Regions from separate parts of the Streptomyces sp. ALB3 genome, predicted to be linked through region 1. Evidence: riboswitches for the same ligand, from Rfam matches in the RefSeq annotation. Region 1 holds a riboswitch; each other region holds the start of a gene.
What was found. Region 1 has a riboswitch for cobalamin ahead of ACHFIV_RS21995 (cobalamin biosynthesis protein). Riboswitches for the same ligand answer to the same signal wherever they lie in the genome.

Region 2: it holds a riboswitch for cobalamin, as region 1 does, so the genes downstream of both, ACHFIV_RS15035 (ABC transporter substrate-binding protein) here and ACHFIV_RS21995 (cobalamin biosynthesis protein) in region 1, are expected to answer to the same signal.
Region 3: it holds a riboswitch for cobalamin, as region 1 does, so the genes downstream of both, ACHFIV_RS04495 (ribonucleoside-diphosphate reductase subunit alpha) here and ACHFIV_RS21995 (cobalamin biosynthesis protein) in region 1, are expected to answer to the same signal.

Annotation. Positions count from the first base shown of each region.
Region 1 covers NZ_JBISCE010000035.1:51,260-54,525, forward strand. Annotated here, with positions in the region: gene ACHFIV_RS21985 (anion permease) at 1-1,074, shown strand, start outside; gene ACHFIV_RS21990 (hypothetical protein) at 1,087-1,308, shown strand; cobalamin riboswitch at 1,455-1,584, shown strand; gene ACHFIV_RS21995 (cobalamin biosynthesis protein) at 1,716-2,660, shown strand; gene ACHFIV_RS22000 (cobyric acid synthase) at 2,657-3,266, shown strand, end outside.
Region 2 covers NZ_JBISCE010000026.1:663,613-666,878, reverse strand. Annotated here, with positions in the region: gene ACHFIV_RS15040 (FecCD family ABC transporter permease) at 1-828, opposite strand, end outside; gene ACHFIV_RS15035 (ABC transporter substrate-binding protein) at 870-1,913, opposite strand; cobalamin riboswitch at 1,944-2,119, opposite strand; gene ACHFIV_RS15030 (class I SAM-dependent methyltransferase) at 2,174-2,923, opposite strand; gene ACHFIV_RS15025 (MFS transporter) at 2,920-3,266, opposite strand, start outside.
Region 3 covers NZ_JBISCE010000003.1:568,602-571,867, reverse strand. Annotated here, with positions in the region: gene mctP (monocarboxylate uptake permease MctP) at 1-911, shown strand, start outside; gene ACHFIV_RS04500 (GNAT family N-acetyltransferase) at 1,059-1,559, shown strand; cobalamin riboswitch at 1,612-1,735, shown strand; gene ACHFIV_RS04495 (ribonucleoside-diphosphate reductase subunit alpha) at 1,872-3,266, shown strand, end outside.

The DNA of each region.
Region 1 (3,266 bases):
TCGGTGGAGGTGGCCAAGACCATCTCCGGCGGGATCATCAACGAGGAGGGCCTCAGAACCGAGGTCATCTTCGCCGCGCTCGTCGGCGCGATCCTGTGGAACCTGCTGACCTGGCTGGTCGGCCTGCCCTCCAGTTCCTCCCACGCACTCTTCGGCGGCCTCATCGGCGCCGCGGTCATGTCGGCGGGGTGGTCCTCGATCGACGGCGGCACCGTCGTCACCAAGGTCCTGCTGCCCGCGATCGCCGCGCCTCTCGTCGCCGGTGTCGCCGCGCTGCTGGCCACGAAGCTGACGTACCGCCTCAACCGGAAGATCACCGACGAGGCGCAGCTGAAGTCGACCGCCAAGGGGTACCGCGCGGGCCAGATCGCCTCGGCCGGTCTCGTGTCGCTCGCCCACGGCACCAACGACGCGCAGAAGACCATGGGCATCATCACCCTGGCCCTGGTCACCGGCGGCGTCCTGGTCCCCGGCTCGAACCCGCCGGTCTGGGTCATCGCGTCCGCCGGTATCGCCATCGCGCTGGGCACCTACCTCGGCGGCTGGCGCATCATCCGCACCATGGGCAGCGGTCTCACCGACCTCCGCCCGCCGCAGGGCTTCGCCGCCCAGACGAGTGCGGCCACGGTCATCCTGGCCTCCTCGCACCTCGGCTTCTCCCTCTCCACCACGCAGTCGTGCTCGGGCGCCGTCATGGGCGCGGGTCTCGGACGCAAGGGCGGCACGGTCCGCTGGTCCACCGCCACCCGGATGTTCGTCGCGTGGGGCCTGACCCTTCCCGCCGCCGGTCTGATCGGTGCGGGCTCGGAGTTCCTGACCAAGCAGGGCCCCTGGGGCGTCGGGGTGGTCGCCGTGATCCTCGTCGCGGGATCCGCCGCCATCTGGCTGCTGTCGCGCCGCAAGCCGGTCGACCACACCAACGTGAACGCGGACACCGAGCCCGCCGGCGTCGTCACGACCGCCATCTCGGCGGTCAGCCCGCCGCCCGCCGGTACCGTCGCACCGGAACTCAAGACCACCATCCCGGCCCCGGCTCCGACGGCCGGAACCCCGGCCGACCCGGCCACGGTGTAAGGACAGATCCGTATGAACATCGACTGGGCAGCCCTCGCCTCCGTCTTCGGCGTCAGCCTCGTGGTCACCGTCGCACTGGTCGGCCTCTTCACCCTCGGCATCACGGGCCTGGCCCGGCAGGTGCCGACGGCGCAGGGGGGCGGCTCGAGCGCCCTGGTGCGCAGTGGCGCGTACCTCTGCTTCGGGCTGTGCGCGGCGGCGGTCGCGTACGGGATCTACCTGATCGTCGCCTGACCCCGCGCGGGACACGCACACCGGGCCGGACACACCTCGTGTCCGGCCCGGTGTGCGTCCGGGCACACTGAGCCTCGCAGGTCAACGGCAGGTTGACGGGCGTTCGCGGGGCATGGTGGACTGCCGGAGCCATTACGGCGACAGGAGAGGAAGCCGGTGCGAATCCGGCGCGGTCCCGCCACTGTCACCGGGGAGCAGCCTCCATACGGAAGTCACGGTCCGCCGCCGCGGACTGGAAGGCCGGAGGAACTGCGGATCCGGGGAGCCAGGAGACTCTCGTCGCCGTCACGTCGAACCAGGGCGCGGACCCTGAGTGAGGACATAACGCCATGTCTGGCTGCCCCCTGTCGGTCGTCGTACCACCTTCTTCCGCGAAGGCCCGCCGAGGCGCGACGGCCGGCTGAGCCGTGCGAGCCGACCGCATCTTCGCGTACGGCGCCGCCGCCGGTCTCATCGGCGACCTGCTGCTCGGTGATCCCCGGCGGGGCCACCCCGTCGCGGCCTTCGGGCGTGCGGCGGCGGGCGCCGAGAACCGGCTGTGGCGCGATCACCGCGGCTGGGGCGCCCTGCACACGCTCGTCTGCGCCGGTGGCGCGACGGGCGCCGCCGCGCTGGCCGCCCGTGCCGTACGCGACCGTCCCGCCGCCTCCGTGGCACTGACGGCCGCCGCCACCTGGGCCGTCGTCGGGGGCACGTCGCTGGGCCGCGAGGCCCGTGCCATCGGTGACGCCCTGGCCGCCGGGGACGTCGGGCTCGCCCGGGAGCGGCTGCCGCATCTGTGCGGCCGTGACCCGCAGGCGCTGGACGAGCGGCAGATCGCCCGCGCGGTGGTGGAGTCCGTCGCCGAGAACACCTCCGACGCCGTGGTGGGGGCCCTGGTGTGGGGGGCGCTCGGCGGTGTGCCCGGACTCGTCGGTTTCCGCGCCGTCAACACGCTCGACGCCATGGTCGGGCACAAGTCGCCCCGCTACCGGCGCTACGGCTGGGCTTCGGCCCGGCTCGACGACGTCGCCGGCTGGCCCGGGGCCCGGCTCACCGCCGTGCTCGCCGTGGCCGCCGGGGGGCGCCCGCGTGCGGCCGTCCGGGCCTGGCGGGCCGACGCGGGCAGGCATCCCAGCCCCAACGCGGGTCCGGTGGAGGCCTCGTTCGCGGGGGCGCTCGGCGTGCGTCTCGGCGGCACCCTCGCCTACGGCGGACGGGTCGAGCACCGGCCGGTGCTCAACGGGGAGGCCGGCCGGGACGTGCGGGTCACGGACATCGAACGCGCGGTGCGGCTGTCGCGCCGTGTGAGTGTGCTGGCCCTCGCCGTGTGTGCGGCGGGACGGCTGGCCATGGGACGGAGAGTCGGATGAGCGGCGGGCTGCTGGTCGCGGGAACCACGTCGGACGCGGGCAAGAGCGTCGTCACCGCGGGGATCTGCCGGTGGCTGGTGCGCCGGGGGGTGAAGGTCGCGCCGTTCAAGGCGCAGAACATGTCGCTGAACTCCTTCGTCACCCGGGAGGGCGCGGAGATCGGCCGCGCCCAGGCGATGCAGGCGCAGGCCGCCCGGGTGGAGCCGTCGGCGCTGATGAACCCGGTGCTCCTCAAGCCCGGAGGCGACCGGTCGAGCCAGGTCGTCCTGATGGGGAAGCCGGTCGGCGAGATGAGTGCGCGCGGCTACCACGGGGGGCGGCAGGAGGCTCTGCTGGGGACGGTCACGGACTGTCTGGAGCAGTTGCGGGCCACGTACGACGCCGTGATCTGCGAGGGGGCGGGGAGCCCGGCGGAGATCAACCTGCGGCGTACGGACATCGTGAACATGGGCATCGCCCGGGCGGCGCGCTTTCCCGTGCTGGTGGTCGGCGACATCGACCGGGGCGGTGTGTTCGCCTCGTTCTTCGGTACGACGGCGCTGCTCAGCCCCGAGGACCAGTCGCTGGTCGCGGGCTACCTCGTCAACAAGTTCCGGGGTGACGTGT
Region 2 (3,266 bases), on a different contig from region 1:
CGGGCCGGCCGCCGCGACCAGCACTCCCGTGACGAGGGACAGAAGGACGAACGTGCGGGCCCGGAAACGGGCCACGTCCAGCCCCATGGTGGTGGCTGCTTCCTCACCCGCGAGCAGCAGGTTCAGGTTGCGGGCGTGCGCCAACAGGACGGCCACCCCGAGGAGCAGGGCCGTGCTCGGCAGCCACAGGGTGCCCCAGTTCACCCCTCCCAGGCCACCGAGTGTCCAGGCCAGCACCGCACGGGCCTCGTTCCCGCGATCGGTCGTCAGGAGCAGCAGGTTCAGGAGTGCGGTGAGCACGGCCGCGATGGCCACGCCGGACATCACGAGCCGTACGGAGGTGATGCGGCCACCGGTGCGGGCGGTGGCGTAGACGAGGAGCAGCGCCCCCAGCGCGCCCGCGAACGCTGCGACCGACAAGGAGACCGGCCCGAACAGGGTCACCCCGAAGACGATGACCGTCACGGCCCCGAGGGACGCTCCGGACGAGACCCCCAGAAGGTACGGCTCCGCGAGAGGGTTGCGGATCAGTGCCTGCATGGCGGTCCCCACCACCGCGAGTCCGGCCCCGGTCACGGCGCCGAGCAGCACACGGGGAGCGCGCACGTCCAGGACGATGGTCTCCCGGGCTCGCGACCAGCCGGGCTCCGACAGGTCCGCGCCGAGTGCGTGCGCCACGATGCCCCACACCTGGCCGGGCGGAACGTGCACGGAGCCGATGGCGAGACCGGCGGTGAGCGAGGCGAGCAGGAGAACCGCCAGGATCACCAGGGCGACGGTGAAGACACCTGGCCCCGGCCGCTTCGTGTCCTGAGACCGGCGCCGCACGGCCTGGCCGGCGGGTGCGGGTGCGGGTGCGGCGGGTGGCGTCACCGGAGGCTTCCGGGGTGCAGCCCGCCCGCGAGGTCTCCGACCGCGTAGGCCGAGCGGATACCGACCAGGGTCGCGGTGAGCGGCAGCACGACGAACCGCTTGTTCTTCACCGCGGGCACGTCGGCGAGCGCCGGCTGTGAGAGGAGGAACTCCTTCTTCTGCTCGACGCTTCCGGCCCCCGCGTAGTCGTAGATGGCGATGACCTCGGGCTTGCGGTTCACGACCTGCTCCCACGAGACGTCACCGAAGACGTCGTCGAGGTCCGCGAAGACGTTCCTGCCGCCGGCCAGCCGGATGAGTTCGGTTCCCAGGCTCTTGCCGCCCGCGGTGAAGGCGGTCCTGTCGCCGCTGTCGTAGACGAAGACGGGTACCTCAGGCTCGCTCGCGACGGCGGAGGCGGCCTCGTCGACGTCGCTCTCGAGCGTGGACACCAGCTTCTCGGCGCGGCCGGTGACTCCGAAGATCTTGCCGATGGTGCGGATCTCGGCGTAGGTGTCCTCCATGGTCACCTTCTTCTTCCCGCAGTACTCGCGGTTGAGGTAGGTGTCGATCCCCGCGTCGGCGAACGCCGTGCGGGAGCGGCCCTCCTTCTCGTCGAAGGCGCTGCCGTAGCCGCCGTAGACGAGATCGGGTCCGGCGTCCAGGACGGTCTCGAACGAGGGCTCCCGCTCGGCCAGTTCCGGCACGGCCTCGAAGTCCCGCTCCAGCTCGGGCAGGACCGCGGAGTCGGGGAACGCGGTGCCGACCATGCGGCTCCTCAGCCCGAGGGCGAGCATCAGTTCCGCGGGGTGCTGGTGGATGGTGACCACCCGCGCGGGCGGTTCGTCGTACGTCGTCCGGACCCCGCAGTTGTCGACGGTGACGGGAAAGCCCTCGGGGGGAGCACCCGCGGTCCCCGGATCATGCCGGGCCTCGCCGGACGAGCCGCAGCCGGCGGTCAGCAGGACCGCCGACAACGCGGCCGCTGCTACGGAGGCCCGCAGAGCGCGTGGCCGACGGAGGGAGGGGTCCTGAGGGGAATGGGACATGCCGTTGTACACGTGAAGCCTCCTGGGGAGTCCGCGCTCCTCGGATCGGGCCCGCGACAGGCCAGTGTCCTGACTCCTGGATCGACGCCCTCCGCCTTGCCGCCCGGCACACGCCGGCACGCGGAAGGAGCACTCCCCAGTCACAGTGGCGGGACCGTGCCGGATTCACACCGGCTTCCTGTCTCCCGTCGCGGCGATGACCTGGTGATCCTACGTTCCGGTGAGACCGGGCCGTAAGGGGGTGCGGAAGCGGCCCCGGAACCCGCGCCGCGTCACCCCTCCCGGACCGCCCGTACGATCAGCCGCTCGGCGTCCTGGTCGTAGGGGCGGCCGTCGAAACCGCCGAAGACCTCCACGCGGCCGAAGCCTGCCTCCTCGGCCATCCGGCGCAACTCCACGGCGCTGTAGACGAACCACACGAGAGTGGCGCGCGTCACGTGATCTCCCCGGACCAGCACCCAGTCGCTGCGCAGCCTCGCCCAGTCGTCCAGCACCGTGTCGGTCTGTACGAGCAGGTCGTCCCCCCGCTGCACGACCTTGGGAGGAGTGACCCTGCGGGCCAGCAACTCCTTACCCGCGAGGTCGAGCACGAGGGTTCCGCCGGGCGTCAGGCACCTGTGCATGTTCCGGAGGACCTGGGCGTTGTCGGCGGGGTCCTCGAAGTACCCGAACGAGGTGAACATGTTGAGGACCGCGTCGAAGCCACCCGGCGGGTCGTACGTCCGCGCGTCGGCCTGTACGTACGTGATCCGCGCACCCGCGTCGGCCGAGTGCTTGCGTGCCCGCTCCAGCATGGCCGGGCTCACGTCCACGCCGGTCACGTCGTAGCCGCCGCCGGCGAGCGGAACCGTGAACACCCCGGGGCCGCAGCACAGATCGAGCACCCGCGCCCCGGGCCGGAAGCGCAGCAGCGGTGAGGTCGCCACCAGTTCCTCGGCCTGGGTGTGGCGTTGCCCGGTGAACAGGAAGTCGTGGAACTCGGTCCAGAAGTCGTCGTCCTGGAATCCGCCGGTACGTGTCATGGCGCGACAGTGCTCCTTCGCGGTAGCTGTGCGGGACGTGCCGCGCGGTGGCGCAGCATCAGGAGAAGCGGGGGGAGCAGCAGGCACTGCGCTGCGGCAATGAGCCAGAACGCCCCCGTGTCGCCGGCTCGTTCGCCGAAGCTGTAGACGAGGCCGCCCAGCACCCCGCTGGCGCAGGCGCCCAGACCGGCCGCCAGGCGCTGCTGACCGAAGATCACCGCGTCGGAGCGTGGGCTGCGGCGCAGGGCCTCCAGATCGTTCTTCAGGAACAGCACGATGTCGCCCAAGGTGATCAGTGCGCCGCCGGCGAGGAGAGCGGGGCGGGTCCCGATCGCGAGCACGG
Region 3 (3,266 bases), on a different contig from region 1:
GCAAACCGGTGGCAGGGCTCGCGCCCGGCGCCTCCGGCCAGTGGGTGTACGCCACCCTGGCGCTGGGCTCGGCGCTGGCCCTCTTCATGTACCCGCACTCGATCACGGCGACGCTCTCCAGCCGCAGCCGTGACGTGATCCGGCGCAACACCACGATCCTGCCGCTGTACTCGCTGATGCTGGGACTGCTGGCCCTGCTCGGGTTCATGGCGATCGCCGCCGGGATCAAGGTGGACAACGGCCAGCTCGCGATCCCCCAGCTCTTCGAGAACATGTTCCCCGACTGGTTCGCGGGTGTGGCCTTCGCCGCGATCGGAATCGGCGCCCTGGTGCCGGCCGCGATCATGTCGATCGCCGCGGCGAACCTCTTCACCCGCAACATCTACAAGGACTTCATCAAGCCCGACGCGACCCCGGCGCAGGAGACCAAGGTCTCCAAGCTGGTCTCGCTGCTGGTCAAGGTCGGCGCGCTCGCCTTCGTCCTCACCATGGACAAGACGGTCGCGATCAACTTCCAGCTGCTGGGCGGCATCTGGATCCTCCAGACGATGCCGGCCCTGGTGGGCGGACTGTTCACCCGGTGGTTCCACCGCTGGGCCCTGATAGCGGGCTGGGCGGTCGGCATGATCTACGGCACGGTGGCCGCCTACGGCGTCGCCAGCCCGACCCAGAAGCACTTCGGCGGGTCCTCCAAGGAGATCCCGGGAATCGGCGAGATCGGCTACATCGGTCTCACCGCGTTCGTGCTGAACCTCGTCGTCGTGATCGTGCTGACCTTCGTCCTCAACGCGCTGAAGGCTCCTGCCGGCGTGGACGAGACCTCCCCGTCCGACTACACGGCTGACATCGGCGACCCGGGCGTCAAGGCCGAGCTCCCGCCGGCCACGGCGGGCGCCCCCGGGGGTCACTGACCTCCCCCGCGCCCTCGCGCGTCGACATCCTCCGTCCCGGCAGGGCCCGCCCTGCCGGGACGGCGTCGTCCCCGGCGGCGGCCCGGTGCCGCCGGGCGTCCGGAACCGGGGCGCGCCCCGCCGGTCGTCTGCGGCAGACTGCCGTGCATGGACGTATCGATCAGGCCGGTCCGGCCCGCTCAGTTCGAGGCTCTGGGCGAGATCACCGCCCAGGCCTACCTCGGCGACGGGCTCCTGGACCTCGGCGCCGGGGACCCCTATCTGGATCAGCTTCGCGCCGTGGAGCGGCGGGCGGCCGAGGCCGAGGTGCTGGTCGCGCTGGACGCCGACGGCCGCTTGCTGGGCGGCGTCACCTACGTGGCTCCCGGCAGCCCGTGGGCGGACGTCGCCAGTCAGGACGAGGCGGAGTTCCGGATGCTCGCCGTCTCGCCCGAGGCCCGCGGACGGGGCGCGGGCGAGGCGCTCGTACGGGCCTGCGTCGACCGGGCGCGGGCCGCCGGAGGACTCTCCGGGCTGGTCCTCTCGACGCAGCCGGCCATGCTGGGCGCCCACAGGATCTACCGGCGCCTCGGCTTCGTACGGACCCCGGAGCGGGACTGGTGCCCGCTCCCGGACCTCCCACTCCTGACATACCGGCTGGAGCTCTGACCTACCCCGACACAACATGTGGGGGCTTCTTCAATCAGGAGCCCCCACATGTATGCTCGACCTCGCTGTCGCCGCAGGGGAATCCGGTGCGAATCCGGAACTGTCCCGCAACGGTGTGATGGGTGTGCTTCTGCGCACCCCGAAGTCCGAAGACCTGTCGACAGTGCGTCCGGCTCGACCGAACCGGACGCCGAGACGTCCGGGCCCCGCGGAGGGCCGGTGGACGCCGTGCGCCGTGCGCCCTTTCCCGGACGCCGCCGTGTCCGGCTGCCCCGCTCCCGCAGGCCCCGAGCCGAGCGAGGGATAGCCCCAGTGACCATCGCGCCAGCCGACCCGGTGTCAGCCGCGGAATCCGAAGGCCGCACGAACGACGCGCCCGGGACCGCCCTGCTGCGGACCCTGACCGGCCTCACCGCCGACCTGCCCGGCACCGACCCCGGACGTGTCGCGGCGGCCGCGCTGCGCGGCCGCAACGCCGGTTCGGACGAGGCCGAGTTGCGCTCGCTGGCCACCGAGGCCGCCGCCGGTCTGATCTCCGAGGACCCGGCCTACTCCCGGCTCGCCGCCCGGCTGCTCACCCGGGCCGTCGCGGACGAGGCCGCCGGCCAGGGCGCCGTCTCCTTCTCGTCGTCGGTCGCCGTCGGGCACCGCGAGGGCCTCATCGCGGACCGTACGGCGGAGTTCGTCGCGCTGCACTCCGCCGCCCTCGACGCACTGGTCGGCCAGGCACTCGCCGACGGTGCCGACGACCGCTTCGGCTACTTCGGGCTGCGGACCCTGTACAGCCGCTACCTGCTGCGCCACCCCCTCACCCGCCAGGTCGTCGAGACCCCGCAGCACTTCATGCTGCGCGTCGCCGCGGGGCTGGCCGAGGACACCTCGGAGCGCGCCCTGGAGGAAGTGGCAGCGCTGTACGGCCTGATGAACCGGCTCGACTACCTGCCCTCCTCCCCCACCCTGTTCAACTCCGGCACCCGCCACCCGCAGATGTCGTCCTGTTACCTGCTGGACTCACCGCTGGACGAGCTCGACTCGATCTACGACCGGTACCACCAGGTGGCACGCCTCTCCAAGCACGCGGGCGGCATCGGGCTCTCCTACTCCCGTATTCGCGCCCGGGGGTCACTCATCCGTGGCACCAACGGCCATTCCAACGGCATCGTGCCGTTCCTGAAGACGCTCGACGCCTCCGTCGCCGCGGTCAACCAGGGGGGCCGCCGCAAGGGTGCCGCGGCCGTCTACCTGGAGACCTGGCACGCGGACATCGAGGAGTTCCTGGAGCTGCGCGACAACACCGGTGAGGACCAGCGGCGTACGCACAACCTCAACCTGGCGCACTGGATCCCGGACGAGTTCATGCGCCGCGTGGAGGCGGACACGCAGTGGTCGCTGTTCTCCCCGGCGGACGCTCCCGAGCTGGTGGACCTGTGGGGCGACGCGTTCGACACCGCGTACCGGGCCGCCGAGGCCAGGGGGCTCGCCCGCAGGACACTCCCGGCCCGTGAGCTGTACGGGCGGATGATGCGGACGCTCGCCCAGACCGGCCAGGGCTGGATGACGTTCAAGGACGCCTCCAACCGCACCGCGAACCAGACCGCCGAGCCGGGCCGCGTGGTGCACTCCTCGAACCTGTGCACCGAGATCCTGGAGGTCACCGACGACGGCGAGACGGCCGTCTGCAACCTCGGGTCGGTCAACCTCGGCGCG